Regions from separate parts of the Faecalibacterium prausnitzii genome, predicted to be linked through region 3. Evidence: predicted binding sites of a transcription regulator. Region 3 holds the regulator's gene; each other region holds the start of a gene.
The links. Region 3 encodes HrcA, which represses chaperone genes, less so after heat shock. Its sites were predicted from a motif close to TGTTAGCACTCNNNNNNNNNGAGTGCTAACA; they were not measured.

Region 1 (10,490 bases), 1.3 Mb from region 3:
GTTCATCCGGCCCGCATAGCCCTCATTCTCCACGCAGAGCTGGCACTTGGGGTAGGCGCTCTGGGGGGCCAGCTTGGCGGCGGCGATGGCCTTGGGGTCTTTTTCGGGCTTGGAGAGGTTGATGGTGATGTCCAGATCGCCGTAAGGCGTTTTGGTGACCCACTTCAGGTCCCGCTTGATGCGGTAGCGGCGGATATAGTCGGTGTCCTGGCTGAACTTGTAGAACCAGTCGGTGGCAGCCTGGGGGCCTTCCTCCTCGTACCGCTCCTCAAAGTTGGCGCGGACGATGGAGGGGCGCGGGGTCAGGACGCCCATGAGTTTGGTGTCAAAGAGGTCGCGGGCGGTGGAGTTGTCCGCGCACACACCGCGCGATACAGCATCGTCCACCAGCGTTTTCAGGATGGATTCGAGGTCTTTGTAGCAGACTTCGCCCTCCGGCTCGGTGAAGCTGTCCAGCTGCATGGTCATGAGCAGCTGGTTGCGGATGTAGATTGCATCGTCCGGCAGGATGAGGCCGGTGTCCAGACCATAGTTGACGAGCTGCTGAATGGCAGTGGAGATCACAGGACAGCGCCTCCTTCCGGGCGGATGGAGAGGATGTGGCAGCGGCCCTTGCCAAGGATGGCCTCCATCTCAGCCTTGAAGGAATCGAGCCGGGTCAGCGGCACAAAGGCCTGCACGGTGCCTGCGAAGCCGCCGCCGTGGACGCGGACTGCGCCCTCGCCATGCAGGAAGTGCTTAGCGGCAGCGATGGTCACGGCCACCTCCTGATGCTCCTTATACCCGGCGGGGATGACGTTCTGCAGGTACTCCCAGCTGCTCAGACCGGACTCAGTGACCAGCGCAAGGAAGGTCTCGAAGTCGTCCGCGCGGAGGGCGTCCACCTGCTTTGCGACCCGGTCGTTGTCGGCGTAGACGTGGAAAGCGCGCAGGACGGCGCGGTCGCCGCACTGTCTGCGGCACTCCGGCAGGTTGGCAAGGAAGGTCTCGAACGGCACATCACGCAAAACTTCGCCGCCGCAGACCGCTGCCACGGCGCGGCAGTCGGCCGGGATGGCGGCATACTCGTCGGTCAGGTCGGCGTGGTCTGCACCGGAATCCAGGATGCAGAGCGCGAGGCCGGCCTTGGAGAAATCGACCTGTACAGGCTCGACCACGGGGTGGGCCGGGTCGGCAAAGTCGATGGTGATGATGTTGCCGACGCTGGAAGCCATCTGGTCCATCAGGCCGCAGGGCTTGCCGAAGTAGACGTTCTCTGCCCACTGGCCGATCTGGGCAATGGCGATGGGGGAGACCTTTTCGGTCATGAAGCAGTCGTTCAGGATGACGCCGATTAGCACCTCGAAGGCAGCAGAGGACGAGACGCCGCTGCCCTTGGGCACGTTGGAGGAGATGTAAACATCCAGACCGGAGAGGCTGGCCCCGCGCTCCTGGAAGGCCTTGCACTCGCCGCGCAGGATGGCGGCGCTGGTGTTTTCCTCCTCCTTGCGGGCCGTCAGGTCGGCCAGGTCGATGACGCACAGGTCATAGCCCTCGCTCTGGACGCGCAGCTGGTTCAGGCGGTTGGGGGCGGCGGCTGCGATCATATCAATGTTGACGCTGCCGGCCAGCACACGGCCGTGCTGGTGGTCGGTGTGGTTGCCGCCGATCTCGGTGCGGCCGGGGGCACTGTACAGCCCGGCCTCGGTGTGGGCACCAAACGTTTTTTCCAGCCCGTCCAGCACAGCAGCATAGCGGGCTGCCTGTGCGGGGGTCTGTTCGGGGGCGCAGCAGTACAGCGAGGCCAGACGCTCGGTGTGGGCGCCGCCTGCCAGCTCCTGCTTCCAGACAGAAACGGATTTCATCATGGCGAGTTCCTCCTCTGAACAAATCGTGCAAACTTCGTCACAGCCCATGCGGCGGGCCGTGGGATTCTTTCGATACTTCTATAATAAAGAATCTGTGCCCAAAAGACCATGCGTTATTGTTGCATCTGGATGCAAAGTTGCCAGAAAATCCGGCACGAAATTTGTGCAGAAATTCCTGCAACAGAGCTGAAAAAATCCTCCAAACCGGAAAAGCATTGGCCACAACCCACAAAGAACGGTCGGCTGCGGGTCAATCAGGGCCAGAGTTCCGATATGGAGGATTGGATTTTGCCAGCGGGTCAGTGAAAGTCCGGGCCGGTGAGGCCGTCGAGATTCAGCATCCCTTCCAGTGCAGCCACATCGGCGGAGACGTCCAGCGCGTCGGACTGGAACAGCTTGTCCAGCTGGTTTTCGAAGGCCGTGATGAGCAGGTCCATCGAGCGCTCGATGCTCTGTCTGGCGTCGGTGATGTTCTCGCCCTGCACATCCTGCGCCGAGAGCTGGGCGTAGGTGTTCAGCAGTTTGAGGGCCGTGGGCAGGTAGTAATCCATGAACTTTTGCAGCTGGGCCTTTTTATCCGGGTCTTTCTTGGCCAGAGCAAAGATGCGGGCGCTGAGCTCTTCCAGCCGGGAGATCTTGGCCGTCATCACCGGGTCGGGGATGGCATCGTTGGCGCGGCGCAGCTGCTGCTGAAGGGAGGCGTACAGGTCTTCCGGTTCCGCTTCCGGCTCCGGCTGCGGGGCCTTGGGCGGCTGGGGTGCGGCCCCGCGCACGACAAGGGTGTCGGTGCGGTAGTCGATGTAGGCATCGGCCCCGAAATAGCCGTGGTCGATGGCGTGTTCCACCGCAGCGCGGCCACGAACTGCGTCGATGCCGACCGCCGCGAACAACTCGCCCAGCGCGATGTTGTCCCGGTCGCCGACGATCTTGTCGAGCTTGCGTTCCAGCTTGCGGGCGCGGTCCATCCGCAGGCCGGTGAAGAGGGCTGCGCCGCCGCCGATGGTCTGGGCCAGCGCCGTCAGCAGCTCACCCCAGTCGATCTCATGGTCCCAGAAGAGCTCCTCCATGACATCGGCCAGGTCGCCGATGCCCACCAGCAGGAAGATGGCACCGAAGATGGTGCACAGGGTGATGAGGGTCTTGTGCCACTGCTTGGCGCTCTTCTGCTCCGCAGTGGGGACATCCTGGTCGGAGACCGTCTCGCTGCGCTGGCCGGAGGCGGCGCTCTGTGCGGTGCGGGCGTCCTCTGCGTGGCTGTCGCGGGCGGGGTCGGCGTTGGTCTGCTCCTTTTTCTCGGCATCCCGGTCGATGGCGCGCAGGATGAAGAACAGGATGCCCAGCCACGGCGACATGGCGAACAGCACCAGCAGAAGGATGGTGGGGAGATGGGCAAGGAAATGGTTGCTGCGTTTTGGCTCCATGGGGCAAATTCCTCCTAAAATGAAAAGAACCGTGTTCCACCTTATTATAGCGGAACACGGCTCTTTTGTTAAGGGATAATTTATCTGGGAGTAAACGCCTTATTTCATCAGGCTGCAAACAGCTTCGGCATACGCGGCGGGGTCATCCACAGGCAGGCCCTCGATGAGCTGTGCCTGTGCATAGAGCAGGTCGCTGTATTTCTTGAGCTTCTCGGTGTCGCCGGCCTCCTGTGCGGCCTTGAGCACGGCGAAGACGGGGTGATGGATGTTCAGCTCCAGCACCTTGTCGCTCTTGACGCCCTCGCTGCCGGGCTGCTTGGAGAGGACCTTCTCCATCTCGATGGAGAGCGGGCCGTCTGCGGAGAGGCAGACCGGGTGATCCTTCAGGCGGGTGGAGACCTTGACCTCCTTGACCTTGCCGTCCAGCGCATCCTTCATGGCATCGAACAGGGGCTTGTTCTCGGCGGTGGCATCCTCGGCGGCCTTCTTCTCGTCCTCGGTCTCAAGGCCCAGGTCGCCGCTGTTGACGTTCTTGAACTCAACGGTGCCGTCCTTGCCCTCGGCATCCTTGCGGGGATAGGTGCGCAGGATCTGCAGGCAGAATTCATCCACATCCTCGGTCAGCAGCAGCACGTCGTAGCCCTTATCCAGCACCAGCTCAGCGGCAGGGAGCTTGGCCAGACGGTCGGTGGAGTCACCGGCTGCAAAGTAGATGAACTTCTGCTCAGCGGGCATCTTGTCCACATACTCCTGCAAAGTGACCATCTTCTGCTCCTTGGCAGACCAGAACAGCAGCAGGTCGCGCAGCAGCTCGCCGTGCATTCCGTAATCGGAGTAGGCACCGAACTTGATCTGGCGGCCGAACTCCTTCCAGAAAGCCTCATACTTCTCGCGGTCGTTGGTCAGCATGGCGTGGAGCTCGTTCTTGATCTTCTTTTCCAGTGCGTTGTGGATCAGCTTGAGCTGGTTGTCCTTTTGCAGCATCTCACGGCTGATGTTCAGGCTCAGGTCCTGGCTGTCCACGATGCCCTTGACGAAGCTGAAGTAATCGGGCAGCAGGTCGCCGCACTTTTCCATGATGAGCACACCGGAAGCGTAGAGTGCCAGACCCTTTTCGTAGTCCTTGGTGTAGAAGTCGTAGGGGCGGTGGCTGGGCACAAAGAGCAGGGCGTTGTAGTTCGCAGTGCCCTCGGTGCGGCTGACGATGACGCGGGCGGGGTCGGTGTAGTCGTTGAACTTATCCTTGTAGAAGGCGGCGTACTCTTCGTCGGAGACTTCGCTCTTCTGCTTCTTCCAGATGGGCACCATGCTGTTCAGGGTCTCCAGCTCGGTGTAGGTCTCCCACTCCGGCTTGTAGTCATCGGGCTTGGGGTCCGGTTCGGGCTTCTGGCGGCTCTTCTCGCGCTCCATCTGGATAGGGTAGCGCACATAGTCGCTGTACTTCTTGACGATGGCCGCGATGCCATATTCATCGAGGAAATTCTCGTAGTTGTCGGTATCGGTGCTGGGCTTGATGTGCAGGATGATGTCGGTGCCCACGGTGTCCTTTTCGGCCGGGTTCATCTCGTAGCCGTCCGCACCGCTGGATTCCCACTGCCAGGCCTGGTCTGCGCCGTAAGCTTTGGAGATGACAGTGACCTTGTCGGCCACCATGAAGGCCGAGTAGAAACCGACGCCGAACTGGCCGATGATGTCGATGTTCTCGTCCTTGTTCTCTTTCTTGAAGTCGAGCGAGCCGGAGTGGGCGATGGTGCCGAGGTTGGACTCCAGCTCTTCCCTGGTCATGCCGATGCCGTTATCGGAGACGGTCAGGGTACGGCTGTCCTTGTCGCGGGTGAGCAGGATGCGGAAATCGCCTTTGTTCATGCCGACGGAGGTGTCGGTCAGGCTCTTATAATACAGCTTGTCGATGGCGTCCGAAGCGTTGGAGATCAGCTCGCGCAGGAAGATCTCCTTGTTGGTGTAGATGGAGTTGATCATCATGTCCATCAGCTTTTTGCTTTCCGCCTGAAATTCTTTCTTCGCCATAATACAAAACCTCTTTTGTTCAGATTCGGTGCCAGAGAGCCGGAGTTTGGGATGACGGCTTAGCACTCATAACTTTCGAGTGCTAATATACACCGCTTCGCATCAAAAATCAAGGGGTTTCATAAAAAGTTCAGAAATGTTTGCGGTTCTCTTTGCATTCCGGCTCCAAACCCATTATAATAGTCCCGACAAAGTCGGAAAGGAATGACTTCGATGCAGTTTGAAATGTGTGCGCTTCCCGGTGGAGGGAAGCTGGAACTTTATCTGCGCAGCCCGGCTCCGGCCATGCCGAACGCGCTGCGCCGTCCGCTGGTGCTGGTGGTGCCCGGCGGCGGGTACGAACACGTCAGTGCCCGCGAGGCCGACCCGGTGGCGCTGCAGTTTGCAGCGGCAGGGTATCACACTGCTGTGCTGACCTACAGTGTGGGCGAGGGGGCACGGAATCACCAGCCGCTGCGCCAGCTCCGCGCGGCCATCGGGCTGCTGCGACAGAACGCAGAACGCTGGGGCATCCTGCCGGACCGGATCGCCGTTTGCGGCTTTTCGGCGGGCGGGCACCTGGCGCTGTCCGGTGCGGTGCTCGACTGCCCCGGCGAGGCGGCAGACCGCAGCCGGAAGCCGGATGCCGTGCTGCTGGCCTATCCGGTCATCACGGCGGGGGAGTATGCCCACCGGGGCAGTTTTGTGCAGCTTTCGGGCAGCGAAGACCGGGCGGAGCACCAGAGATTCGGGCTGGAAGAGAAGATCACGCCGGATACACCGCCGGTCTTCGTCTGGCACACGATGGAGGACGCCACCGTCCCGGTGGAAAACACCCTGCTCCTCCTTGCAGCGCTGCGGAAGAACCATGTCCCCTGTGAGGCGCATCTGTTCGAGAAGGGGGTCCACGGCACCAGCATCTCCACCGCAGAGGTGGATGCCGCCAGCGCCCACCGCGCCCATTGGGTGCAGCTGGCGGTGGAATGGCTGAACGACACCTTCGACTTCCATCTGGAATAAACTGGATTTGTATAGTTCTACAAAAAATTCATGAAAAAATAGTTGACCTGCAACAAATTTTAGCGTATACTGGTCAGCGAAAACAAACGCCGGGCACACCGCCCGGAAGGAAGAGGGAACATTTATGGCAATGCGGCCGGAAATTTCTGTCAAGAACCTGATGATGCAGGCATTCCTGACGGGCTGGGAGCTCTCCGACAAGAGCATCTCGCAGGATGAATATCTTCAGAGCGCCATTCAGGTGATCGAGGTGCTCCAGGTGGAGCCGGAGAGCCTTTATGCCGAGGAGGGCCTCGGCCTGCCGGACGGCGAAGAGGTGGACCATCTGGACGACCTGCTCCGGGCAGACGGCCAGTGGATCTATTACGGCGTCGAGGCAGAGAACTTCTTCCTCATCCAGTGGTATCCGGATGTGGAGTCCGCCAAGGCCAAGCTCGCGGAGCTGGACGCCATGGGCGACGGCAGCCGGCAGTATCTGGTGGACATGAGCCTGAAGCGCGAGAACCCCAGCAGCGCCGAGAACTTCGGCAATTCCAACCCCGTCCAGCTCCGCTCCTGATGTTGTTTTTTAAGAGGAAAGGGACCCCAAGCAATGCAGCTTTCTCAGACTGAACGTGAGCAGCTTTACGCCATTCTGGAACAGTACGACCACCATCCCAAAGTGCAGGAGATGCGGGAGTTCATCCAGCATGGCGACGTGACCACCTATCAGCACTGCAAAAATGTGGTGCTGGTCAGCTTCTGGCTCAACCGCCGCTTCCATCTGGGTGCCGACGAGACCGCGCTGGCGGTGGGCGGCTTTCTGCACGATTTCTACCTGTACGACTGGCACAAGACGAGCAGCTTCCATGGTATCCGCCGCCTGTTTGAGATGCACGGCTTTTCGCACCCCGGCTCGGCCTGCGTGAATGCGGAGCATTACTTTCACATCACGAAGAAGGAGCAGGACATCATCCAAAGCCACATGTGGCCGCTGACCTTCCGGCATGTACCCACCTGCCGCGAAGCCATCATCGTCTGCCTGGCCGATAAGTACTGCGCTGTGGTGGAGAGCATGTTCCGCCGCGCCAAAGTCGCCACCACTGTGGGTGCGGATGGGGCCGGCGACACCGAGTGGTAATCACAAAACAACAAAAAAATCCTTCCGGCAATTGCCGGAAGGATTTTTTTGTTGTTTTGTGACTTATTCCGACCGCAGGGCCTTGACGGGGTCGGAACGGGAAGCGCCCTTGGCGGGGATGAAGCCGCCGAGGATGGTCAGCACGGTGGCCAGAACGATCAGCACAAGGGCTGCGTTCAGCGGCAGGCGGGCGACCACATTGGTGCCGTTGGAGATCTTCTGGATGAGCATATTGCCAGGGATGAGCAGGATCTCGCTCAGCACGACGCCCATCACGCCGGAGCACAGGCCGATGATGAAGGTCTCGGCGTTGAACACCTCGGAGATGTTCCGCTTGGACGCGCCGATGGCACGCAGGATGCCGATCTCCTTGCGGCGTTCAAGCACGCTGATATAGGTGATGACGCCGATCATGATGGACGAGACCACCAGCGAGATGGAGACGAAGGCGACCAGCATGTTGGAGATCATGTTGATGATCTCGGTCACGGAGGTCATCAGGGTGCCGACGACGTCGGTGTACTGGATGACCTTGTCGTCCGCGCCCTGGGACCGCATGTTGTCGTTGTAGGCGTCGAGCTTGGCCACGACGGACGCCTTGTGGTCAAAGTCCTGCGGATAGATCTTGATCTGGCTGGGGGCGTCGAGGTCGGCATAGCCCAGCGTCTGCAGGTTGCTGTCGTAGGTGGCGGTGGAGGAGAGCATGGCCGACTTCATCAGGTCGGTCAGGTCGTCCTCGCTCATGTTGAACTGGATGGCCTTCTGGAAGGCTGTGGCGTCGATCTTCAGCGCGCTCTCCATCTGGCTGCCCAGCTGGGAGAAGCTCTGCTGCATCTGGCTCTGGATGTTCTGGCTCATCTGGGTCATCAGCTTGGTCATGGCCGTCTGCATCGCGCTGCCCAGCTGAGCCTGCAGCGTCTCGGAGATCTGGGACGAGTAGCTTTCCATGAGGGTGGACATCGCCGTCTGCATGGCCTCCGAGAACTGGGCCTGCAGGGCGTCCTGGTCGAACAGTTCGCCCATGGCGTCGTTCATCAGGGTCTTGAAGGCATCGCTCTTGAGGTACTGAGAGAAGCTGATCTTGTTCAGGTTCAGGATGCCGTTCCCGATGACATAGTCCTTGTAGCCGACCAGAACCTTCTGGGCCAGCTCCTGCATCTTGTCTTCGGAGACGGAAAGGTCCATGTTGGCAAAGAGGTCGGTCAGGGTGCTCATGTCCAGGTCAGGCGTTTCGGTCAGATCCAGATCCAGCTGGAAATCGTCGGGGTCGAGCAGCGAGCCGAGATCGACCGAACCGTTGTCCAAATCGAATGCGCCGCTGAGGTCGAAATTCAGCTTGCTGGTGTCGAATTGGAAGGCGCTCTTGAGCATGTCGGTGTCGATGCGGAACAGGCTGCTCATATCAAAGGCGGAAGCGTCTTCGGTGCCGAAGGGTTCGCCGTTCATCACATTGATGGCAGGGGAGGCCAGCTGGTCTTTGACCATCTGAGAGTCGGCTGCGGCGGCGATGACGTGCTGGGTGAGGGCGGCCGGGTAGGCGATGCCGGAGGACAGCATGGAAGCAGAGGCATCCTCTTTGGGCTGCACGACGCCCACCACGGTCAGGGTCTCGCTGGATGCGACAAGGTTCTTCATGAAGTCCTTGTCGTCGGACTTGTCCACCCAGGCGTTGTGGTCGTCGTCGCGCAGATAGCGGTCGGCCGCGTTGACCAGTTTGAACTGGATGCCGATGAAATCGCTGTACCGGTAGGTCTTGAAGTCGGTGGGGACATCGACGTTCTGGTTCTGGGCGAACTGCTGGATCATCTTGTCCAGCTCGGCGCTGTCCCGCAGGCCGAGGGCGTACAGCGCATAGTCGGTGATGGTGCCGTCGGCACCCAGCACGGCAACGCATTCATTGTACTTCTCCGGCCAGCGGCCCGCCTTAACTTCATACTGGGAGTTGTAGAGCTCATCGCTTTCGGGCAGCTGATAGAACACGCTGGTGTTCATCATGGAGGACATCATGCTGTTGGTGGAGCTTGTGGAGCTGATGCCCAGGCTGGAGAGGGAAGAATCCGGGTTCACCTGACGGATGGAGCCATCGGCGTCTTCCCGGTAGATCTGGGGCTGCACATTATAAGAATACTCGATGGAGGTGGCGTCCTCGGCAATGGTGCAGTCGTCACTTTCGAGATAGGTCTTGAGGGACTTCAGGTCGTTGGAGGTGATGCCTGCTACCATCTGGGTGATGAGCTGCCGCACCGGGACCATCCCTTCCTCGGCGGTCGTGCTGGAAGCGGACGCCGGCGAGCCGGAGGTGAGCATCGAGGTCAGGTCCATGCCGCTGCTGAGAATTTGCAGCGGATATTCGGACAGGGTGGAGCGTTCGGTATCGTCGATATACTGGTTGACGCCTGCCGACAGGGAGATGATGAGCGCGATGCCGATGATGCCGATGGAACCGGCAAAGGCCGTGAGCAGGGTGCGGGCCTTTTTGGTCAGCAGATTGTTGAAGCTCAGGCTCAGCGAGGTGAGGGGAGACATGGACGAGCGGCCCATGCTCTTGTGTACTGGCGGGGCAAGCTGGGCGGCGTCCGGCTCGAAGGGGTCGGTGTCGGAGCGGATGACGCCGTCCTTCAGCTGGACGATGCGGGTGGCGTACTGGTGGGCCAGCTCCGGGTTGTGGGTGACCATGACGACGAGGCGGTCTTTGGCCACTTCCTTCAGCAGCTCCATGACCTGGATGCTGGTCTCGCTGTCCAGTGCGCCGGTGGGCTCGTCGGCCAGCAGGATGTCCGGGTCGTTGACGAGGGCGCGGGCGATGGCCACCCGCTGCATCTGGCCGCCGGACATCTCGGTGGGGTGCTTGTGCAGCTGGTTGCCCAGACCCACTTTCTGCAGTGCCTCGGTGGCCCGGCGGCGGCGCTCGGCACCCGATACGCCGGAGATGGTCAGTGCCAGCTCCACGTTGGCCAGCACGGTCTGGTGGGGGATGAGGTTGTAGCTCTGGAACACGAAGCCGATGGTGTGGTTGCGGTAGGAGTCCCAGTCGCGGTCGGTGTACTTTTTGGTGGAGATGCCGTTGATGATGAG
Region 2 (10,490 bases), 430 kb from region 3:
CCGAGCAGCGGGCATGGAACGCTTCGGTCGGCTCCGCGCCTTCGGGTACAAAGCCGGAGCCGGGGGTGATCCACTTCTTGAAGTCTTCGTTCTTGACCAGCTCCTTCACGGGGAGGTTCTCAAAGACGCCGAAGCCCGCCTCCCGCAGGTCGTGGACCGAGAACTGATGGGCCGCGTTGGGGAAGAGGATGTTCGCCGTCTCCACGGCGCGCATCAGCGGCGAGGAGAACACGGTGTCCACCTGGGGGTACTCGAACCGCTCCTTCAGGTCGGCCAGCTGGGCGCGGCCTTCGTCGCACAGGGGGATGTCCGTTCCGCTGCCGATGTACAGCCCCTGGAGGTTGCCCGCCGTGATACCGTGGCGGATCAGATGCAGTTTGAATGTTTTCATGGGTCAAAACACCTCGATTTTCGCAAAGATCGTCTCATTGTGCCCGTTTCTTCACGCCGGGCGCAATTTTCACGACCCCGGCGCGGCACAAAATATATACCAGTTGCCCCTTAGTTTAGCATAGATATGGTAGTCAGAGCAAGAGTTTTGACAAAAATGACGAAATTCGTCAAAAAATTCCGTCATTTTGCTTGCTTTACAAGTCGTTTTCCGTTGTGTATAATCAACATGCTGTAAACCAAAAATCAAAGAAGTCTCATTTTTCACTGAGGAGCCAAAGATCATGGAATTCAATCGTATCATCAAGCTGCTGCGCAAGGAGCGCGGCATCACCCAGAAACAGGCAGCGGAAGACCTCGGCGTCTCGCAGGCGCTGCTCTCCCACTACGAAAAGGGTATCCGCGAGTGCGGTCTGGATTTCGTGGTCCGTGTTGCAGATTACTATAATGTGTCCTGCGATTATCTGCTGGGCCGCTCGGCCGAGCGCAACGGCATGATGCTGACCGCCGATGAGCTGCCCAACCCCGACAAGATGAAGGACAACATCTATCACGGCAGCGTGCTGCCCACCATGAACAAAAAGCTGATCTCCAACAGCCTGAACGTGCTGTACGCCAAGATCGGTGAGTGCCACAGCAAGGCCCTGACCACCGAGGTCAGCAGCTACCTGATGATGGCCGTGGCCAAGATGTTCCGACTGCTCTACTCTGCGGAACCCCACAACGCCCAGAGCCTGTTCAGCGTGGAGGCCCGCCGCTGGCCCGGCTACGCCGATGCCGTGATGCGGATGAACGAGGCCAATGTGGAGGCCCTGCTGGCCGGTGAGAACGTCGGCGTCGGCGAGGGCGTCAAGGACCCGGCCTGCCTCTCCATGACCACCGAGAGCCTGACGCGGGAGTTCCCGCTCTATACCCCCAGCCTCTTAAATCTGGTCAAGACCAGCGAGACCCGCGTCAAGGGCCTCGGCCCGGAGCAGTAAGCCCCTGTGTGAAACTCGTGTTAATTTTTCCGCAAAAGGCTTGCACTTCCCGGCAAAAGATGTTATAAACGAACCATAGAAGAAAAAGACTATGCCAATTAAGGAGGCAGTTTTATGTCGAACAAGATTTCCCGCCGCGCTTTTCTGAAGGTCACCGGCGTTTCTGCGCTTGCACTGGGTGCCGCATCCATGCTGGGCGGCTGCCAGTCTTCCAGCGGCTCTGTCGAGGTGAAGGTCGGCGATAAGGTCAGCAACTGGAACAACCTGGGCGTCCAGCTGTCCAGCGTCTTCACGCTGTCCGATGCACCCGATGTGGCTGGCCACCAGTATGTCGCCGTTCTGGTCACGGCTGTCAACCGCTCCAAGACCGACAGCATGGCCATCGGCGCACAGAACATCGCGGAGATCGACGCCGCCTATCCCCTGACCGATGAGGCGTCCCGCGCCGCCAACACCGCCCCCTACTTCCACGCGCTGTCCGCTTCCACCACCGACTTCACCGTCACCGTGGACGGCCAGGCTGCCGAGGCCGGCGCTTACGTCTCCCTGTACGACGCCGCCACGGAGAGCTTCTCCGATGCGCCCAGCCTGCCCCCGCAGGGCACCGGCTACATTGAGCTGGTCTGCATGGTGCCCGCCGGCTGGCAGCAGATGACCGTGACCTACAACCCCACCTTCGCATCCGGCAAGAGCATCACCTTTGTGATGAGCGCTTCCGACCTGAAGAACAGCTGACCTTTTGGGACGAAATTTCGTCTCACCTCTGTTTTTTTCGGGTGAGATCTTCTCAAAAAATCTGTGAAAAGCATTGACATCCGCCCGGTTTTCGCCTATTGTATAGGCAAGGCCGTTTTGGCAAAATGATATGTGATCCCATACAAAGGAGGAACCATCATGTCTTTCGCATTTTCCCGCCGCTCGTTCCTGAAATACACTGCCGTCGCCGCTGTCGCCGTTGCCGGTGCCAGCCTGTTCACCGGCTGCAAAGTCGATACCAGCGACTCCTACAACGCGCTCCGCACGACGCCCGGTGAGCTCACGGTCCTGCAGGTCACTGCCGCCATGGGCAAATATGTGGAGGCCAGCAAGAGCTACACCGCACCGGATGTCACCGGTACGACCATTGCTTTCCCCTTTAAGATCACCAATGGCCGCGCCAACCCCATCTATGTGAACCCCAACAACTTCAAGGCCACCGTTCTCAACGATAAAGACGAGTTCATCACCAAGTATACGGCTTCCAACGGCCTGACCCTGGATGCCCCTCTGTGCGATACCAACCTGAAGAAGGGCGCCTCCGTGTCGGGTAATATCAACCTGAAGCTGGGTGCTGCTCTCGAACCGGGCCAGTCCATCGTGCTGACCTACTGCCCCGACCTGCAGTACAACGAGTACTCCCTGAACTGGAAGACCACCCGCCCAAAGGGCTGATCTTCCGCAATTGTTCCGCATCTTCCGCCCGGACTGGTTCCGGGCGGTTTTTGTTTGCCCGCGTTCTGGCAAGGTGTCTCAATTTTTCCTCTGATTTTCAGCAGTTTTGTATCTTGTGTACAGGGTGTTTTTCCTTTACAATAGGGTCATGGAAAAGGATGGGAGCGCAGCGGCTCAGAACATGCCGCCGCGCTGTTTGTTTTCCGCCCGGAACCGGAAGTCCGGACTTTTGATGAACAGGAGTGTTGCAGTTATGATCAACATGGTAAAGCTACCCACCAATAAGAGCAGTCTGTTCCTGCGCGTGGCAAAGGGGCATTTTGCCACCAGCCACAGCCATATCAACTATTACATCGACGTGACCACCCAGAAATCCCGTCTGTCCGAGGCCAAGGCCGTGGCAAAGGAGCTGGTGGCTGCCTATCAGCATAGCACCATCGTGGATACCGTCCTCTGCCTGGACGGCACCCAGGTCATCGGCACCTGCCTGGCCAACGAGCTCACGAAAGATGGCTTCGCCAACATGAACGCCCACCAGACCATCTATGTCATCACGCCGGAGTACACCACCGGCAGCCAGATCATCCTGCGCGACAATCTGGCCCCCATGGTCAAGGGCAAGCATGTGCTCATCCTGGCGGCTTCCATCACCACCGGCTACACCGCACAGGCTGCCATCGAGGCTGTCAACTACTACGGCGGCATGGTCGCGGGCCTGTCGGCCATCTTCGCCACCGCCACCGACTGCCTGGGCATCCCGGTCACGTCCATCTTCGACCCGTCCAACCTGCCCGACTACGCCAGCTTCGATTCCCGCGACTGCCCCCTGTGCAAGGCCGGCCAGCGCATCGACGCCCTCGTCAACAGCTTCGGTTATTCCGCCCTGTAAGCTGCCCCCATCGTCCTCTTCTGCCCCGCCGCACCGGACACGCTTCTGTTCCCATGCGGCGGGGTTTTCTGTGCGCAAAAATGCCCCCGGAGGGCCTTTCGCAGCTCTCCGGGGGCATTCTGTGTGCGTTGTGCTTTGGCGCACACGACCGGCGTTTTACTCGATCGCAATCAGATTCGGGTTCTCAGGCAAAGCCTTCGTCTGCTGAGGAGCAGGCAGCTCGACGTGCAGGACGCCGTCCTCGAACTTTGCGTGGATGTCTTCCTTCTTCACATCGCCCACATAGAAGCTGCGGGCGCAGGTGCCAGAGAAGGATTCGCGCCGCAGATAGCGGCCCTCTTTGTCCTTTTCGTCATTGCTGTGGCTGCGCACTGCCTGAATGGTCAGGTAGCCGTCGTTCAGATCCATCTGAACGTCTTCCTTCTTGCAGCCCGGCAGGTCAACGGCCATCTCGTAGCCGTTGTCCGTCTGTTTGACATCGGTCTTCATCATGTTTGCACCGCGCTTACCAAAGGTATCACGAGCCTCACGGTTCATCATACGTTCCAGTGCAGCGTCATTCCAGAACGGATCGAAGAAATCATCGAACAGGTTTTCATGGAAAACAGTCGGCATAAGCATAAATCATTCCTCCAATCCCGGCGTTCGGGTCGGGGCAAAAAATCTGAAGCGTCCACTCGGAAAGGCTTTCCGGAGCGCCTTGCGGCTCTCCGTTTGCCCTTCCTCCTGAGCACGGCCCTGTTATAGCACATGTTTTTAGCACTGTCAATAGAAGAGTGCTAAAATTCACAGAAGGATAACAGTTTGATAAAATCCCATGCGATTTTTCCTCAAATCATGCTTCTCTGCGTCTGTTTTCGGTTTGTGCGCTGCCGTTCAGCGCTTTTCCTGTTTCGGGAAGACGAAGGGGTCGTGCCGATAGACGGCCACAAGGTAGGCTGCCATGACGCACCAGATGATGGGCTCACAGAGGATGACCGCATCGTACCCGAACTTCGGGATGAACAGCACGACGAAGACGACCTTGCCCACCAGCTCGATGACGCTGGAGAAGAGCGGCAGCACCTTGTTGCCAAGGCTCTGCAGGGCGTAGCGGGTGGAGAGCAGGATGCCCAGCACCGCGTAGAACGGTGCGTTCCAGAGCAGATAGCGGGCACCGTTTTCAAGCACGATGGGCTCACTGGAGCCGGAGACGAAGGCCACCATCCACGGCGCTGCCACCCGCATCAGCAGAACCGCAGCCACGGCCACGACGACCGAGTAGAGGTAGATCTCCTTCATCCCCTTGCGGACGCGGCCCGGCTGGCCCGCGCCGCAGTTCTGAGAAACGAAGGTCGAACCCGCCGATGCCATGCTCAGCAGCGGCATATCGGTGAACATGAACATCTTGCGGGCAGCGGTGTGCCCGGCGATGACCAGTGTGCCCAGCCCGTTGATGCCATACTGCAAAACGACCGAGCCCGCCGAGACGATGCTGCTCATCAGGCCCATGCAGATGCTCTGGCTGAACAGCTCCCAGTACAGATGCCGGCCGACCCGGAAGTGTGTTTTCTCCGGGAGAAGCAGCTTGACTTTGGCGAACACATACGCGATGCAGAGCAGGACCGACACGCCCTGGGAGATGACCGTAGCCACCGCTGCGCCCTGCACCCCCATCCCCATCCGGGCAATGAAGAGCAGGTCCAGCAGGATGTTCAGGCCCGACGAGAGGAGCAGGAAGACCAGCGGCATAAAACTGTTGCCGATGGCGCGGAGCAGACCGGCGCAGAGGTTGTAGGCAAACATGACGAGGACGCCGTAGTCGATGACGATGATGTACCGGTAGGCGTCTTCGAGGATCTCTGCCGGAGTGTCCAGCAGCACCAGAAGCGGGCGCAGACCCACCGCACCGGCCAGCGTGATGCAGAGCGAGGCAATGAGGCCGATGACAAGGGAGCCAGCCACCGTCTTCTTGAGCAGATCGTGATCCTGCGCCCCGTAGGAGCGCGCTGCGACGATGGCAAGGCCGTTGCCGATGCCGAGGCCAAAGCCCACCAGAAGCTCGTAGATCGAGCCGCAGGAGCCAATGGCGGCCAGTGCCGTGTCGCCCAGCACATTGCCCACGATCATGGTATCCACCGTGTTGTAGAGCTGCTGGAACAGGTTCGAGACGAAGATGGGCAGCATGAAGACGACCAGGCTCTTGAAAATGGGGCCGTGCATCAGGTCTACGTTCATCGTAAATGGGGATCTTTTTGCGGTTTGGGTCATGCAGTTCCTCCTATCAGACCGGAAAATGACCCTCTCCGTCTGGGACAGAGAGGGCCATTCTGATGATACCGTTACAGTTCCTGTGCTTCGAAGCCGTTGACGGTGAGCACATCCACCTGGGTGAAGCCTGCGGCCCGGAGGGCAGCGGCTGCTTCGTCAAAGTCGAAGGTCAGGCTGGCCGTGTCGTGGGCATCGGCCGTGATGATGACTCTGCCGCCCATCTTCTGCCACTCGCCCAGCAGCCAGGCACCGGGGTAGAAATCCTTGCGGTAGCCGCGGTAGACGCCGCCGGTGTTCACTTCCAGGCGGCAGTCATGCTCTTTGGCCACGGCCAGCGCCTTGAGGGCAGCGGCCTTGTAGCGGGGAGACTCCTCGTCGAAGAACTCGCCCTCGCCGTTCAGCTTCTTGATGAGGTCGATGTGGGCCAGGATGTCTGGGCCTTTGGCCGCCACCTTTGCCACCTCGGCATAGTAGGCCTCGACTGCAGCCAGCGGGTCGCCGTCGAAGTCATCGAAGATGCAGTCGTGCAGGTCCTGCGGGCGGAAGTCGATCTCGTAATACCGGCCGGTGTTCTTGCCGTACAGATGATGCGCGGCGCCGATCCAGTAATCGTAGTTTTCGGGCTTATCCTCACTCAGCACGTCCCACTCGATGCCGCAGAGGATGTCCACCTTGCCCCGGTACTCCGCCTTGAGCTTGGCGATGGTGGCCTTGTACTGCGCGGTGCGGCTGGGGCTCATGCAGTATTCGCGGTCGCGCTGGGTGTAGCTATGGCCGGAGAAGCCCAGTGTAGTCAGACCCTGCGCACAAGCAGCGCTGGCCATCTCCTGCAACGTATTTCTGCCGTCGCACATTGTCGAGTGGCAATGCACGCTGGACTTCCTGTAATCTGCCATAGAAACTCACTGCATCCTTTCCTGTTTGACCTTGTGGTCGATGACATGTCGTTTTTCAAGCTCACGGGTGATGTCCTCCACCGTGATGCCTGCCTGGACCATCAGCACCAGCACATGGTATGCCAGGTCGCTGATCTCGTAGATGGTCTCGGCGCGGTCTTCCTTTTCGCCCGCAATGATGACCTCGGTGCACTCTTCGCCCACTTTTTTCAGGATCTTCTCCTTGCCCTTTTCGAACAGGTAGGTGGTGTAGCTGCCCTCCTGGGGGTCGGTCTTGCGGCCTTTGATGAGCGCATAAAGCCCCTGCCAGCTGAACTGCTTGAGTTCCGGCGAGAGATACACTTCGTGGAAGAAGCAGCTCTCGGCACCGGTGTGGCAGGCGGGGCCGTCCTTGACCACCTCCACCACCAGCGCGTCGTTGTCACAGTCGGCGGTGATGGACACCACATGCTGGACATTGCCGCTGGTGTCGCCCTTGCGCCAGATCTCCTGGCGGCTGCGGCTCCAGAACACGGTCCGCCCCTCGGCGATGGTCAGTGCCAACGTCTCGGCGTTCATGTAGGCAAGGGTGAGCACCTCTTTGGTGTAGTGGTCCTGCACGATGGCAGGAATGAGGCCCTTTTCATCAAATTTCAATTCCATCGTAGTTCTCCTCCCCCTCAAAAGGGGATACTTACAGTTTATCCTAAATGGGGCCGAAACGCAAGAGCTTAGACCCGCATTTCGATGCCATTTTCGTTCAGGTAGGCTTTCAGGTCGGCAATGGAGAGCAGTTTCTGGTGGAAGATGCCCGCCGCAAGGCCCGCGTCGATGCCCTTGTGGTGGAACAGTTCCAGAAAATCTTCCTTTTTGCCTGCGCCGCCGCTGGCGATAATGGGCACATGCACCCGCGCGGCCACGGCGTCCAGCATTTCGAGGTCGAAGCCGTTCCGCACACCGTCGGTGTCGATGCTGTTCAGGCAGACCTCCCCGGCCCCGTGCTCGGTGCACCAGGCGATCCAGTCCAGCGCATCGCGGCCGGTGTCCTCGCGCCCGCCCTTGGCAAAGACGCGGAACTGGCCGTTCACCCGCTTGACGTCGGCGGAGAGGACGACGCACTGGTCGCCGTAGCGCTGGGCGGCCGCCGGGATCAGGCCGGGGTCCTGCAGCGCACCGGAGTTGACGCTGACCTTGTCAGCCCCGCACTTGAGCACCCGGTCGAAATCCTCCAGCGTGTGGATGCCGCCGCCCACCGTCAGCGGGATGAAGATCTCACTCGCCACCTGGGTGAGGATATCGGTGAAGAGGGCGCGGCCCTCAAAGCTGGCCGTGATGTCGTAGAACACCAGTTCATCGGCCCCGGCGGCGTTGTAGAGCCGGGCCATCTCCACAGGGTCGGCCACATCCCGGATGCCCTCAAAGTTCGTGCCCTTGACCACCCGGCCATTCCGCACGTCCAGGCAGGGAATGATGCGTTTCGTTATCATGTTCTGCTCCCTTCCGGTTCAGCGCTGCACCCGCGCAGCGCAGCGTTTCAGGTCCAGCACACCGGTGTACAGGCTCTTGCCCAGGATGGCCGCCGCCACGCCCATCCGGTCCAGCTCTTCCAGCTCGGCTTCCGACGAGATGCCGCCGCTGGCCGTGAAGGCCACGCCGGGCACTTCGGCCTGCAATTGCCGGTAGAGAGCCAGATTCGTGCCCTGCATCGCGCCGTCACAGGCAATGTCGGTGTAGATGATGGCCCGGCAGCCCGCCTCGGCCAGCCGTTTGCAGAAGTCCACGCCCTGTTCGGTACTGACCTCCTTCCAGCCATGGATGGCAACGTATCCATCCTTCGCGTCCACGCCCACGGCGATCCGGTCGCCGTACCGTTTCAGCATCCGGGCCGTGAAGTCGAAATCGGTCACGGCCACGCTGCCCAGGATGCAGCGGCCCACGCCGAGCGACAGATACGTCTCGATCCGCTCTTCGGTGCGGATGCCGCCGCCGACTTCAATGTACAGGCCGCCCTGTTTTGCCAGCGCGGCGATGGCCTCGTAGTTGGAAAGGGTGCCATCCTTGGCACCGTCCAGATCCACGACATGGAGATTTTTTGCCCCGGCTTCCAGGAACTTCCGTGCCTGGGCACAGGGGTCTTCGCCGTAGACGGTCATCCGGTCGTAATCGCCCTGCGTCAGGCGGACGACCTTTCCGTTCCGTAGATCAATGGCTGGAAATAATTGCATTATAGATCTCCTTTAACTGGCTTCCCCCTCTCAGGCGCTTCGCGCCAGCTCCCCCAAAGGGGGAGCTTTTCAACCTCCCACTTCGGGGGAGGTGGCATCGCGTAAGCGATGACGGAGAGGGTTGAGCCGTTCACAATTCACTGAAGGCTTTCAGGATGCGCAGGCCGGGGTCTCCGCTCTTTTCGGGGTGGAACTGCGTTCCATACACCCGGCCCGCACGGACCACGCCGGTGACGGGGATGGAATAGTCGCTCACCGCCAGTGTGCTCTCCGCACAGTTCGTGCCGTAGTAGCTGTGCACGTAGTAGACGTATTCGCCCTCGTGGATGTAGCGGAACAGCGGGTCGTCCCGGACGATGTGCAGCGCGTTCCAGCCGATCTGCGGCACCTTGAGTGTCCGGCCTGCAAGGTCGGGTTCCAGCGGGCAGACCTCGCCTTTTACGAAGCCCAGGCCCGCGTGTTCGCCGTACTCATAGCTTTTTTCAAACAGCAGCTGCATCCCCAGGCAGATGCCCAGCAGCGGCTTTTGGGCGGCTTCTTCCCGGAGGACGGGCACCAGGCCGGTGGCTTCCAGCTTGGCCATGGCGTCGCCGAACGCCCCCACACCGGGCAGGATGAGCCGGTCGGCCGCGCGGATGACCGCCGGGTCGGCGGTGACGACGGCCTCCTGCCCCAGATGGGCCAGGCTCGACTTCAGGCTGAACAGGTTGCCCACCCCATAATCAATGATCGCGATCATACCAGCAGTCCTTTCGTGGAGGGGATCTCGTCCCGGTGGGCGGCGTCGATCTTGACCGCTGCAGCCAGCGCGTGGCCTGCGCCCTTGAAGCAGGCTTCGAGGATGTGGTGGGTGTTCTCGCCCGCGAACTGTACAAAGTGGACCGTGGCGGGCACGTTCCGGGCAAAGCCCAGCCAGAACTCTGAGGCGCACTCCACATCAAAATCGCCGACCTTTTCGGTCTTGCAGCGGACATCCCAGTTCAGGGTACACCGGCCGGACAGGTCCACGGCGCAGAGCACCAGTGCCTCATCCATGGGCAGATAGAAGCTGCCGTAGCGGCAGATGCCCCGCATATCGCCCAGCGCCCTGGCAAACGCCTGCCCCAGTGCGATGCCAATGTCCTCGGCGGTGTGGTGGTAGTCCACCTCCACGTCGCCGTGGCAGGTAAGCACCAGGTCGAACCGGCCATGCCGCGCAAACAGCTCCAGCATGTGGTTCAGAAACCCGCAGCCGGTGTCCACCTGATACCGGCCTGCGCCGTCCAGATTGAGGGTCAATTCGATCTGCGTCTCGTTGGTGTTGCGTTCCAAACTCACTTCCCGCATGGGTCAGTCCTCCAGTATCTTGTCCAGCGCGGCCAGCAGCGCCTGCATCTGGGCCGGTGTGCCGATGGTGATGCGCAGCCAGCTGTGGATGCGCGGTGTATCGAAATGCCGCACCAGTACACCG
Region 3 (10,490 bases):
GTACATCCGATCAAAACACCCGCCGCAATGCGGGGCAGGCCATTGCCGCCTTTGTCATGGCGCTGGCTCTAACCGTGGGCGGCGCGGGCACCACCATCCTGCTGGCTACCCAGCCTGCGGGGCTGACCGTCGCGCCTGCGGCGGTGGAGTGGGAGGCCCCCGCCATCAGCCTTCAGCCGGAGAAGAGCGCCTCCACGGAGGCCGCTTCGGAGAGCACGGCGGAAGCGTCTGCTTCCAGCGCCGCTGCGGAAGAGACCGCACCGTCACAGGCCCCTGCTTCCTCTGCCGCGGTGCCTGTGACCCCGACGGAGGCTGAGGTGCCTGCTTCCAGCACCGAACCTGCGGCGGAAGCCCCCGTTGAAGAAGCTCCTGCCGCTGTGCCGGACGAGACCCCTGCGGAGCCGTCCGCTGAGACTCCCGCCGCCGACCCGATGGCCGGTCCTGCTGAGGAGAACGACCACGAAAACGCCCTCTTCCCCCACTTCGTGCAGGAGACTGCGGAACTGGCCGCCGAAGATCCGCTGAGCGCCCCGGTGGAAACGCTGGAAGCGGAGGCCGCCGAGACCCCCGCCGCCTCTGAGAACGGCGAGGCTGTCGCTTCCGCCGGGATCTCCGATACCAACGGCACCATCCTGCTGACGCCGGAAGAGATCCGCGCCGCACTGGACGCCGGAACGCTGGACGAAAGCAGCGTCTCCGCCCAGTGCCTTGACAGCGAGAACGGCTTCCTGAAATGGCTGTGGAACCTGCTGTTCGGCAAAAAAGAGGAAGACAAGCCCTCCACACCTGCACCGCGCCCCACCTACTCCGGCTGGCGGACCGTGAACGGCAAGACCTATTATTATGAGCAAAACACCACCGACCCCGTCACCGGCATCCGCTCCATCGACAACAAGCTCTATTACTTTGATGCCAATGGCGTCCAGCAGAACGCCACCTTCGGCATCGACGTCTCCAAATACCAGTCCAGCATCAACTTTGAGCAGGCCAAGCAGGCCGGTGTCGAGTTCGTCATCATCCGCATCGGCTACCGCGGCTACGGTTCCGGTACACTGGTGCAGGACCCCAAGTTCGAAGAGCATTTCACCAATGCCCGGAACGCCGGTCTGCGGGTGGGCGTCTACTGCTTCACCCAGGCCGTCAATGAGAACGAAGCCCGCGAGGAAGCGCAGGCCTGCGTGTATGTGCTGAACGGCCGCCAGCTGGACTACCCCATCTACTTTGACACCGAGGCTTCCGGTTCCGGCTCCGGCCGTGCCGATGGTCTGGGCGTGGAGGACCGCACCAAGTGCGCGGTCGCCTTCTGCGAAGAGATCAAGGCTCTGGGCTATCAGCCCGGCGTCTACGCCTCCACCACCTGGTTCCGCAAGCGCCTTGACATGAGCCGGCTGACCCAGTACAACATCTGGAATGCCCACTACAACGTCGCCAGCAGCCCCATCGCCTGCAACATGTGGCAGGGCAGCTGCACCGCCCGCATCCCCGGCTACGGTGGCCAGATCGACGTGAACATCAGCTACATGGGCTGAGTTCGGAAGACACAAAAGACCCTCCCGGAAATTTTCCGGGAGGGTCTTTCTGTTTCTGGTGTCAGTTGAACAGGTCTTTCAGCTTTTTGAAGAAGCCCTTGCGCTTTTCGTAGTTTTCTTCTTTCAGGGTGCCCTCGAATTTCTTCAGGGCGTCGCGCTGGGCCTTGTTCAGCTTCTTGGGGATCTCGACCTCGCACTTGACGTACATGTCGCCCCGGCCACGGCCGTTCAGATACTGGATGCCCTTCCCGCGCAGGCGGAAGGTGGTCCCGCTCTGGGTGCCTTCAGGGACGGTATACTCCACCTTGCCGTCAATGGACGGTACGGTGATCTCATCGCCGAGAACGGCCTGGCTGTAGGTGATGGGCACCGTGACCCAGACGTCGTAGCCATCGCGCTGGAACACCTCGCTGGGCCGCACCGTGACCATCACGATGACGTCGCCTGCGGGGCCGCCGTTGGCACCGGCATCGCCCATTCCGCGCAGTGCAAAGCTCTGATCGTCGTCGATGCCCATGGGGATGGACACCTCCAGCGTCTTCCGGGTGGCCGTCTTGCCGGAGCCGTGGCAGACCTTGCAGGGGTTCTTGACCAGCTTGCCCTTGCCGCCGCAGCGGGAGCAGGGCTGCTGGGTCTGCATCACACCAAAGGGTGTGCGCTGCTGGCGGATGACATAGCCGCGGCCGCCGCAGTCGGGGCAGGTCTCCGGGCTGGAGCCTGCCGCACAGCCGGAGCCATGGCACTCCGTGCACTCCTGCTGGCGGGTGATGGTGATGTTCTTCTTGCAGCCGTGGACGGCCTCGTCAAACGACAGGGTGATCCGGACACGGATGTCCTGGCCCTTGCGGGGGGCGTTGGGGTTGGCCTGGCGGGACGATGCACCGCCAAAGCCGCCGAACCCACCGCCGAAGATATCGCCGAAGATGTCGCCCAGATCGACGCCATCGCCGCCGAACCCGCCAAAGCCGCCTGCACCGCCGCCGTTCTGGGCTGCGTAGCTGGGGTCAACGCCTGCAAAACCATACTGGTCGTACATCTGGCGTTTCTTCGGGTCCGAAAGCACCTCGTTGGCTTCGTTGACTTCCTTGAATTTTTCCTCAGCGTCCTTGTCGCCGGGGTTGTAGTCCGGGTGGTACTTCATTGCCAGCTTGCGGTAGGCCTTTTTGATCTCCGCATCCGTGGCCGATTTGGATACCCCCAGCACTTCGTAGTAATCACGCTTTTCCTGTGCCATATCCACTCACCTCTCGTATCGTAGCAACCTCCCCCTGACAGCAGCGCGCTCCCGTTTCCCACAGCGGGAAACATCCAGCAATCTGCGCAATGCTGGCCGACCTGCCAAGGGCTCCCCGGCTGGGGAGCTGGCGAGTGTCAGCGAGACTGAGAGGTTTAACCCACAAAGGCCGCTCCGGCAAAACCGGAGCGGCTTTTGCTTATATCTCAGCGCACATCCGCCGGTTTGGCCGGACATGTGCTGCCTGTATCAAAACTTAGACTTCCTTGAAGTCTGCATCGACGACGCCGTCGTCATTGGGCTTCTGCTGGTTGGCTGCACCGGCATCGGGGCCCGGCTGTGCGCCTGCGGCCTGCTGTGCGGCAGCAGCTGCCTGATACATCTTCTCGAAGACGTGGCTCAGCGCATCCTGCTTTGCCTTGATGTCGTCGATGGAGCCGGACTGCACAGCGGTCTTCAGGTCGGCCAGCTTTGCCTCGGCCTCGCTCTTGACGTCTGCGGGCATCTTGTCGCCGTTCTCCTTCAGCATCTTCTCGGTCTGGAAGACCATCTGGTCGGCACCGTTGCGGATATCGACCTCTTCGCGCTTCTTCTTATCGTCTGCTGCGAACTGCTCTGCTTCCTTGACGGCCTTGTCGATGTCGTCCTTGGACATGTTGGTGGAAGCCGTGATGGTGATGTTCTGCTCCTTGCCGGTGCCCAGGTCCTTTGCGCTGACCTTCACGATGCCGTTTGCATCGATATCGAAGGTGACTTCGATCTGAGGCACACCACGGGGAGCCGGAGCGATGCCATCCAGGTGGAAGACACCCAGGCTCTTGTTGTCGCGTGCGAACTCACGCTCGCCCTGCAGAACGTTGATCTCGACCGAGGGCTGGTTGTCGGCAGCGGTGGAGAAGACCTGGCTCTTGTGGGTGGGGATGGTGGTGTTGCGCTCGATGATCTTGGTGCAGACGCCGCCCAGGGTCTCAATGCCCAGGCTCAGCGGGGTGACATCCAGCAGCAGCAGGCCCTTGACGTCGCCCTGCAGGACACCGCCCTGAATGGCAGCACCGACTGCCACGCACTCGTCGGGGTTGATGCCCTTGAAGGGCTCGCAGTTCAGTTCCTTCTTCACGGCGTCGTAGACGGCGGGGATACGGGTCGAACCACCGACCATCAGGACCTTCTTCAGGTCAGAAGCGCGCAGGCCTGCATCCTGCAGAGCCTTGCGGACAGGGGTCATGGTGCGGTCGACCAGATCTGCGGTCAGCTCGTTGAACTTTGCGCGGGTCAGGGTCATATCCAGATGCTTGGGGCCGGTCGCATCGGCGGTGATGAAGGGCAGGTTGATCTGGGTGCTCATTGCGCTGGACAGCTCGATCTTTGCCTTCTCAGCCGCTTCCTTCAGGCGCTGAGCAGCCATCTTGTCCTTGCGCAGGTCGATGCCGTTCTCGGTCTGGAAAGCGTCTGCCATCCAGTCGATGACGCGCTGGTCGAAGTCATCGCCGCCCAGGTGGGTATCGCCGTTGGTGGCCAGAACTTCGGTGACGCCGTCGCCCATCTCGATGATGGAGACATCGAAGGTGCCGCCGCCCAGGTCGTAGACCATGATCTTCTGGTCGTCTTCCTTATCGATGCCGTAGGCCAGAGAAGCAGCGGTCGGCTCGTTGATGATACGCTTGACGTTCAGGCCGGCAATGGTGCCTGCGTCCTTGGTGGCCTGACGCTGGCTGTCGTTGAAGTATGCGGGGACGGTGATGACTGCCTCGGTGACAGGCTCACCCAGATAAGCCTCGGCGTCTGCCTTCAGCTTCTGCAGGATCATGGCGCTGACCTGCTGGGGGGTGTACTCCTTGCCGTTCAGGGTGACTTTGTGGTCGGTGCCCATCTGGCGCTTGATGGAAGAAACGGTGTTCTCCGGGTTGGTGATGGCCTGACGCTTTGCGACCTGGCCGACCAGACGGTCGCCGGTCTTGGTGAAGCCGACAACGGACGGGGTGGTGCGGGCACCCTCAGAGTTTGCGATGACGACGGGTTCGCCGCCCTCCATAACAGCCACACAGCTGTTGGTGGTGCCAAGGTCGATACCAATGATCTTACTCATAATGAAAGCTCCTCTCAAATCAGAACGTATTTGTTTATATGATGCTCAAAGTGGATAAGCGGATGTTTATTTGAAAACCCTTGCGGGTCTTTGCGAAGTTACTCGGCCACCACAACGGTCGCATGGCGGACGATCTTGTCGCCCAGCTTGTAGCCCTTCTGGTAGACGGTGACCACCGTGCCGCTCTCCTGGCCCTCTTCGGCGGGGACCTGCTGCACGGCGTTCATGAAATTGGGGTCGAACGGCTTGCCCAGGGATTCGATCTCCTCCACATGGAGGACATCCAGTGCCTTGGCCGCCTTGTCCAGCGTCATGGTCACACCCTTTTTGTAATTCTCGTCGGTGGTGGGGGCGTTGGCCGCCATCTCCAGCGTATCCAGGATGGGGATGATCTGGTTGACCGCAAAGGAGATGCCATCGTTGAACTTCTGGTCCGCTTCGCGGGCGGTGCGCTTGCGGTAGTTGTCGTACTCGGCAGCCATCCGCAGCAGCTTTTCTTTGGTCTGGGCCGCTTCCTGCTCCGCTGCTTCCAGCTTTGCCTTTGCAGCTTCCAGGTCGCGGTTTTTCTTGAACCAGCCGTCCTTCTTCGCATCCTTGGGTTCCGCTGTCTCGGATGCGGGCGCAGCCTGTTCAGCGGCTGCTTCGGGTGCGGCCTGCTCAGCGGTCTTTGGCTCTGCGGCGGGTTCCGCCTGCGGGGTCTTCTTGGTTTCTTCGCTCATTCCAGGTCCTCCTTATAGATCACAGTCCGCCGGGGTGCGGCTGCCTGCGGGGTATCTTTTCGTTTGCCGCTCATACCCTCGCCGAGCTGGTCGGCAAAGGTGTGGAGCAGAGGCATCAGCTTTTGGAAGGGCATCCGGGTCGGCCCGATGAGTGCCACCGAGCCCCACAGCCCGCCGCCGACCAGATAACGGTCGCTGACGATGCACAGGCCGGGGATCTGCGGCTCAATGTCCTCGCCCAGCAGGATGCTCTCGCTCTGCTCTGTGGGCGGGGCGATGAGCCGGGCGGCCGCTTCCTCATCGCTCAGCAGGCTGAGGATGGAACCGACCTTGCCTTCCAGCTGGGGCCAGTCGAGCAGGTACTGCTCGCCGCCCAGATAGACGTGCGGTTTGGTGGAATCCTGCAGGATGGCCGCTGCCGCCGACACCACTGGCACCAGCTCCGGGTTGATCTGGCCGCACAGCTCTGCAAGGAGCCGGGGCGAAAGATCCATGGGAGCCACGAATGTCAGGTTCCGGTTGAGCAGGGCGGCCAGCGCCGCAGCATCCTCACGCGAGAGGCCGGTGCGCACCCGCGCCACGCGGGTCCGGACGTAGCCGGCCGTGGTCACTGCCAGCACTGCCGCCGCGCTGCGGCCTACCTGCACCACCTCATAATGGGCGATGCAGAGGTCCTCGGCACAGGGAGTGCTGATGGCTGCGGTGCAGCCGCTGATCTGAGCCAGCGCCCGTGCGGCACCCTGGGCGAGCTTTTCAGGCTCGTGGTCCAGGCTGGCGAACACGGCGTCCACCCGTGCGCGGGTCACGCGGTCCAGCGGCTGGTCATCCGTCAGCAGATTGTCCAGATAATAACGGTAGCCCTTGGCACTGGGCACACGGCCCGCGCTGGTGTGGGGCTGCTCCAGCAGGCCCAGCTTGGTCAGCGCCGCCATCTCGTTGCGCAGCGTCGCACTGGAAACTGCCATATCAAAGTAGTTTGCCAGCACACTGCTGCCCACAGGCTCCCCTTCGAGACCATACAGCGCCACGATCGCCTGCAAGACTCGCTGCTTGCGTGCATCCATCGTCATAGCGCCTGCCTCCTTCGTTTGCTTTTTGTTCTTTAGCACTCTGTCTTCCTGAGTGCTAAGACCATTATATCCAATTTTTCCGCGCTGTCAATAGGTTCGCAGAAAAGTTTTGAAAGATTCACAAATTGGTCATAAGCAAACGGCCCACGCCGAGGCGCAGGCCGTTTGCTTTTATAAGGTATTTACTCTTCCATCTGTTTTGCCAGAAACGCCGCCGCCACTGCTGCGGCCTTTTCCTGCGCGGCATCCGGCTGTGCCGCCCGGTCCTCGGTCAGAAAGCCCACGGCACCGGTCACATCCCCCGCCGCGATGATGGGGCAGACACAGAGCAGAGCGCGCTGCGCCCCCTCGCAGGGCAGGAGGGCCTTTTCCGGGTCGCCGTCGCTGGCGTAGAGCTTCCGGCTGTCCATCAGCTTTTCCAGCGGCTGGCTGACGCTGCGGTCCACAAGGTCCCGCCGCCCGGCACCGGACGCCGCCAGGATGCGGTCCCGGTCACAGACGAAGGCTGTCAGTGCGAAGCTCTTGCTCAGCGCATCCACATACTGCGTCGTCACGCTGCTCAACTCTCCCACCGGCGAATACTTCTTGAAGATGACCTCGCCGTCGCCGGTCGTGAAGATCTCCAGCGGGTCTCCCCGGCGGATGCGCTGGGTGCGGCGGATCTCCTTGGGGATGACGACCCTCCCCAGCTCATCAATGCGGCGGACGATCCCGGTTGCTTTCATAACACATTCTCCCTTTCTCGGTCCCACGTTTCCTTGGTTCCCAGATTTCGTTTCCTGTGGTTATTTTGTGGTAGAGAAAGGAGAATTATTCAAGCGCGAAGCTCTGCCTGCGGGAGCTTCCCTGTTTTTGCTTGTCCTCATACATCCGGTGGTCTGCCAGGATGCGGATGTCGCGGACGTCGGCCCGGTCGGCCGGGTAGCAGGCCGAACCGCAGCTGGTGCCAATGCAGATGGTCCGGCCGTCCAGCACATAGGGCTGCCGGATGACCGATTTGATGGTCTCGATCCGCTGGGCGCACCCGTCTGCATCGACTTCGCCGTTCACGATCAGGGCAAACTCATCGCCGCCGATGCGGAACGCAAGGTCGCTGCTCCGCACACAGCTCCGCAGCCGGTCGGCCACGGCCCGGAGCAGCTGGTCGCCCACATCGTGGCCGTAGGTGTCGTTGACCGGCTTGAACCGGTCCAGATCCAGATAGAACAGAGCAAAGGGCTGGCGCGCCTTTTCCTTCTGCTTCAGGGTGCTGTTGAAGCACCGCTCGTTGAACAGGCCGGTCAGGCCGTCGGTGTTGGCCAGCCCCTCCAGTTTCCGTCGTTCCAGCGCTTCGGTGCGGAGGGCGTTTTCTTTTTCTTCCATTTCCAGTGCCGCATCCAGCTTGACCGACCGCACCATCGCCACGGCCACGCTGCCCATCAAAAAAAGCAGCAGCAGGATGGTAGCCGTCTGGATCTTCCGCATCCCGGCATCGACGACATCGCGCTCCACGATACCCACGACGGTCAGGTCCTGAAAGCCCACCGGCTGATAGACCAGATAATAGCCCTTGCCGCCGTACCGATACCCGGTGCTGCCGCTGCCGCCGCTGCGCACGTTCTCCCGCATGGCGGCAAAGCCGTCGGCATCGACCTTGGCATTTTTCTCCAGAAAATCGAACAGGTTCGTCATCCAGGATTCGATCTCACTCTTCGGCTCCTCGGACAGCATCACGCTGCCGTCCGGGTAGATGATGTAGCAGTCGCTCTGGCCGTTGTAGGCATGGCCGCCGATCATCTCTTCCAGCGTTGCATTGTTGTAGCTGACGGCAATGCAGGTGTAGGTCACACCGGAGACCTCGACCGGCCGGATGGGCACGGTGAACACGACCCGGCGCTCGCCCGTGTCCATGATATAGCTGCTCACGCTGGAGTGGCCGGTCGCATACGTCGCTGCAAACGCGCCCCACTGTCCCTGCGCCTCTCCGCTCTCTCCGGCGGCTTTCAGATACTGGTTGGACTCGTTGAACAGGTACAGCTCACTGTACCGCCAGGTCGTTTTTTCGCGGTTGAAGTGGCGCAGACTGGCCCGGATGGCCGTTTCGTCTGCCTCCTGCAAGCTGTTGCCCCACTCGCTCAGAACGTTCCAGTTGCGCTGCGCGAACATGGTAAACGTCTTGTTCACCTGCTCGTAGGTCTCCAGCAGGTTTTGGGTGCTCTCCCGATAGAACTGGCGCTGCACATATACCAGATAGCCCACAATGTTGAAAAGGCACACCACCACCAGGAGCGCAAGCGCAGCGGCTCGCCGTCTGCTTCTCCCCATCCTATGATCCCATGACATATTCATCGTACCCCCGAATTTTTTCGAGAGAAGTTAAAATTTCTTAGCCGCATCTTTGCTGCATCGCTTCAAATCTACCAGATTCTTCCTCTTCTGTCAATGCTCTTCCATAGTTTTTCCCGTTTGAACTCTGGCCGTTTTTTCCGGTTTATGCTATACTGGGTCTGTTCTTCAGGCCCTGCGCCGCGCGGGAGGGTTCCGGCGGCTTTTTCTCTTTTCAGAAAGGATCGTTTCATGCAACAGATCGTGATCTTAGGCGGCGGTGCAGCCGGGATGGCGGCGGCACTGGCCGCAGCACAGGCGGCCCCCGCCGGGGCAGTGCGCGTCACCGTGCTGGACCGCAACCCCCGCTGCGGCAAAAAGCTGCTGGCCACCGGCAACGGCCGGTGCAACCTCAGCAACACCGGCATCGCGCCGGAGTGTTATTTCACCGCAGACCCAAAGGCGCTGGCCCCGCTGCTGAACGCCGTGAACACCGCCGCGCCGCTGGAATGGTTCCGGGCGCTGGGGCTTTACACCCGCACCGACGAAGCCGGGCGGGTCTACCCGTATTCCAATCAGGCGGCGGACGTCCTTGCCCTGCTGGAGGGCCACATGGCCCGGCTGGGGGTGGAGGTGCGCACCGGCTGCACTGTCAACACCCTGAGCCAGAACCGGAACGGCTACGCCGTCCTCTTCGACAGTACCGAGCGCAGCAACGAGACGCTCCATGCCGATGCCGTCATCTGCGCCATGGGCGGCAATGCAGGCCCGCAGTTCGGAACCGATGGCTTTGGCACCCGCTTTGCCGCCCAGTGCGGCGGAAAGCTGGAACCGCTCTACCCCTGCCTGACCGCCTTGCAGACGGCCCGGCCCAACAAAGCACTGGCCGGCATCCGGGTCAAGGCCCGCGCCGCGCTGCTCGACCTGGACCGCCACACCCTGCTGGCCGAGGAGACGGGCGAGGTGCAGTTCACCGACTACGGCCTGTCCGGCATCTGCATCATGCAGCTGTCCGGCCTGCTGGCCCCCCGGCGCGGCCCGAAGCGCCCCGCTGTGGAGCTGGACCTCTTCCCCGCGCTGGACGAGGCCGCGCTGACGGCCCTGTTCGCTGCGCGGGTGCCCCTGCTGCCGGGCCGGACGCCCGCTGATTTCTGGACGGGGCTGCTCAACCCCAAACTGGGCCGCGCCCTCTGGGCAGCGGCCCGCCTGCCGGACACACCGCTGGACACCCTGCCCGATGCCGCCTGGCAGGTGCTGGCCAACACGGCCAAGCACTGGCTCTTCGAAGACCTGACCCCCTGCGGCTGGAAACAGGCCCAGACCACCGGCGGCGGCCTGAGCCTGACCGAGCTGGAGCCCAGCTTCCAGTTCAAGGGCTGTCCGGGGCTGTACTTCGTGGGCGAAACGCTGGACTGCGCCGGGATGTGCGGCGGCTTCAACCTGCACTGGGCCTTCGGCAGCGGCATCACCGCCGGGCGGGACGCCGTGCGCACCCTGCGCCGCCCGCACAAAAAGAGATGACAAGACCCGGCCCTCTCCTGCACGTCT

Region 1: a site for HrcA is predicted at 5,354-5,384, ahead of htpG (molecular chaperone HtpG). Genes of this name have one in related genera too.
Region 2: a site for HrcA is predicted at 4,445-4,475, ahead of I5P96_RS01280 (Hsp20/alpha crystallin family protein). Genes of this name have one in related genera too.

The regions. Positions count from the first base shown of each region.
Region 1 is NZ_CP065377.1:1,142,700-1,153,189, forward strand. Features, by position in the region: gene galT (UDP-glucose--hexose-1-phosphate uridylyltransferase) at 1-564, opposite strand, end outside; gene I5P96_RS05635 (galactokinase) at 561-1,847, opposite strand; gene I5P96_RS05640 (5-bromo-4-chloroindolyl phosphate hydrolysis family protein) at 2,147-3,268, opposite strand; gene htpG (molecular chaperone HtpG) at 3,368-5,296, opposite strand; gene I5P96_RS05650 (alpha/beta hydrolase) at 5,510-6,295, shown strand; gene I5P96_RS05655 (hypothetical protein) at 6,420-6,854, shown strand; gene I5P96_RS05660 (HD domain-containing protein) at 6,888-7,415, shown strand; gene I5P96_RS05665 (ABC transporter ATP-binding protein/permease) at 7,479-10,490, opposite strand, start outside.
Region 2 is NZ_CP065377.1:253,903-264,392, forward strand. Features, by position in the region: gene I5P96_RS01255 (histidine phosphatase family protein) at 1-391, opposite strand, end outside; gene I5P96_RS01260 (helix-turn-helix domain-containing protein) at 675-1,370, shown strand; gene I5P96_RS01265 (twin-arginine translocation signal domain-containing protein) at 1,485-2,105, shown strand; gene I5P96_RS01270 (twin-arginine translocation signal domain-containing protein) at 2,265-2,801, shown strand; gene I5P96_RS01275 (orotate phosphoribosyltransferase) at 3,055-3,690, shown strand; gene I5P96_RS01280 (Hsp20/alpha crystallin family protein) at 3,847-4,311, opposite strand; gene I5P96_RS01285 (MATE family efflux transporter) at 4,567-5,940, opposite strand; gene I5P96_RS01290 (PHP domain-containing protein) at 6,012-6,836, opposite strand; gene hisIE (bifunctional phosphoribosyl-AMP cyclohydrolase/phosphoribosyl-ATP diphosphatase HisIE) at 6,843-7,478, opposite strand; gene hisF (imidazole glycerol phosphate synthase subunit HisF) at 7,547-8,302, opposite strand; gene hisA (1-(5-phosphoribosyl)-5-[(5-phosphoribosylamino)methylideneamino]imidazole-4-carboxamide isomerase) at 8,321-9,040, opposite strand; gene hisH (imidazole glycerol phosphate synthase subunit HisH) at 9,171-9,779, opposite strand; gene hisB (imidazoleglycerol-phosphate dehydratase HisB) at 9,776-10,366, opposite strand; gene hisC (histidinol-phosphate transaminase) at 10,370-10,490, opposite strand, start outside.
Region 3 is NZ_CP065377.1:2,759,669-2,770,158, forward strand. Features, by position in the region: gene I5P96_RS13330 (GH25 family lysozyme) at 1-1,529, shown strand, start outside; gene dnaJ (molecular chaperone DnaJ) at 1,591-2,763, opposite strand; gene dnaK (molecular chaperone DnaK) at 3,020-4,849, opposite strand; gene I5P96_RS13345 (nucleotide exchange factor GrpE) at 4,948-5,568, opposite strand; gene hrcA (heat-inducible transcriptional repressor HrcA) at 5,565-6,638, opposite strand; gene I5P96_RS13355 (stage V sporulation T C-terminal domain-containing protein) at 6,821-7,363, opposite strand; gene I5P96_RS13360 (diguanylate cyclase domain-containing protein) at 7,449-8,942, opposite strand; gene I5P96_RS13365 (NAD(P)/FAD-dependent oxidoreductase) at 9,195-10,463, shown strand.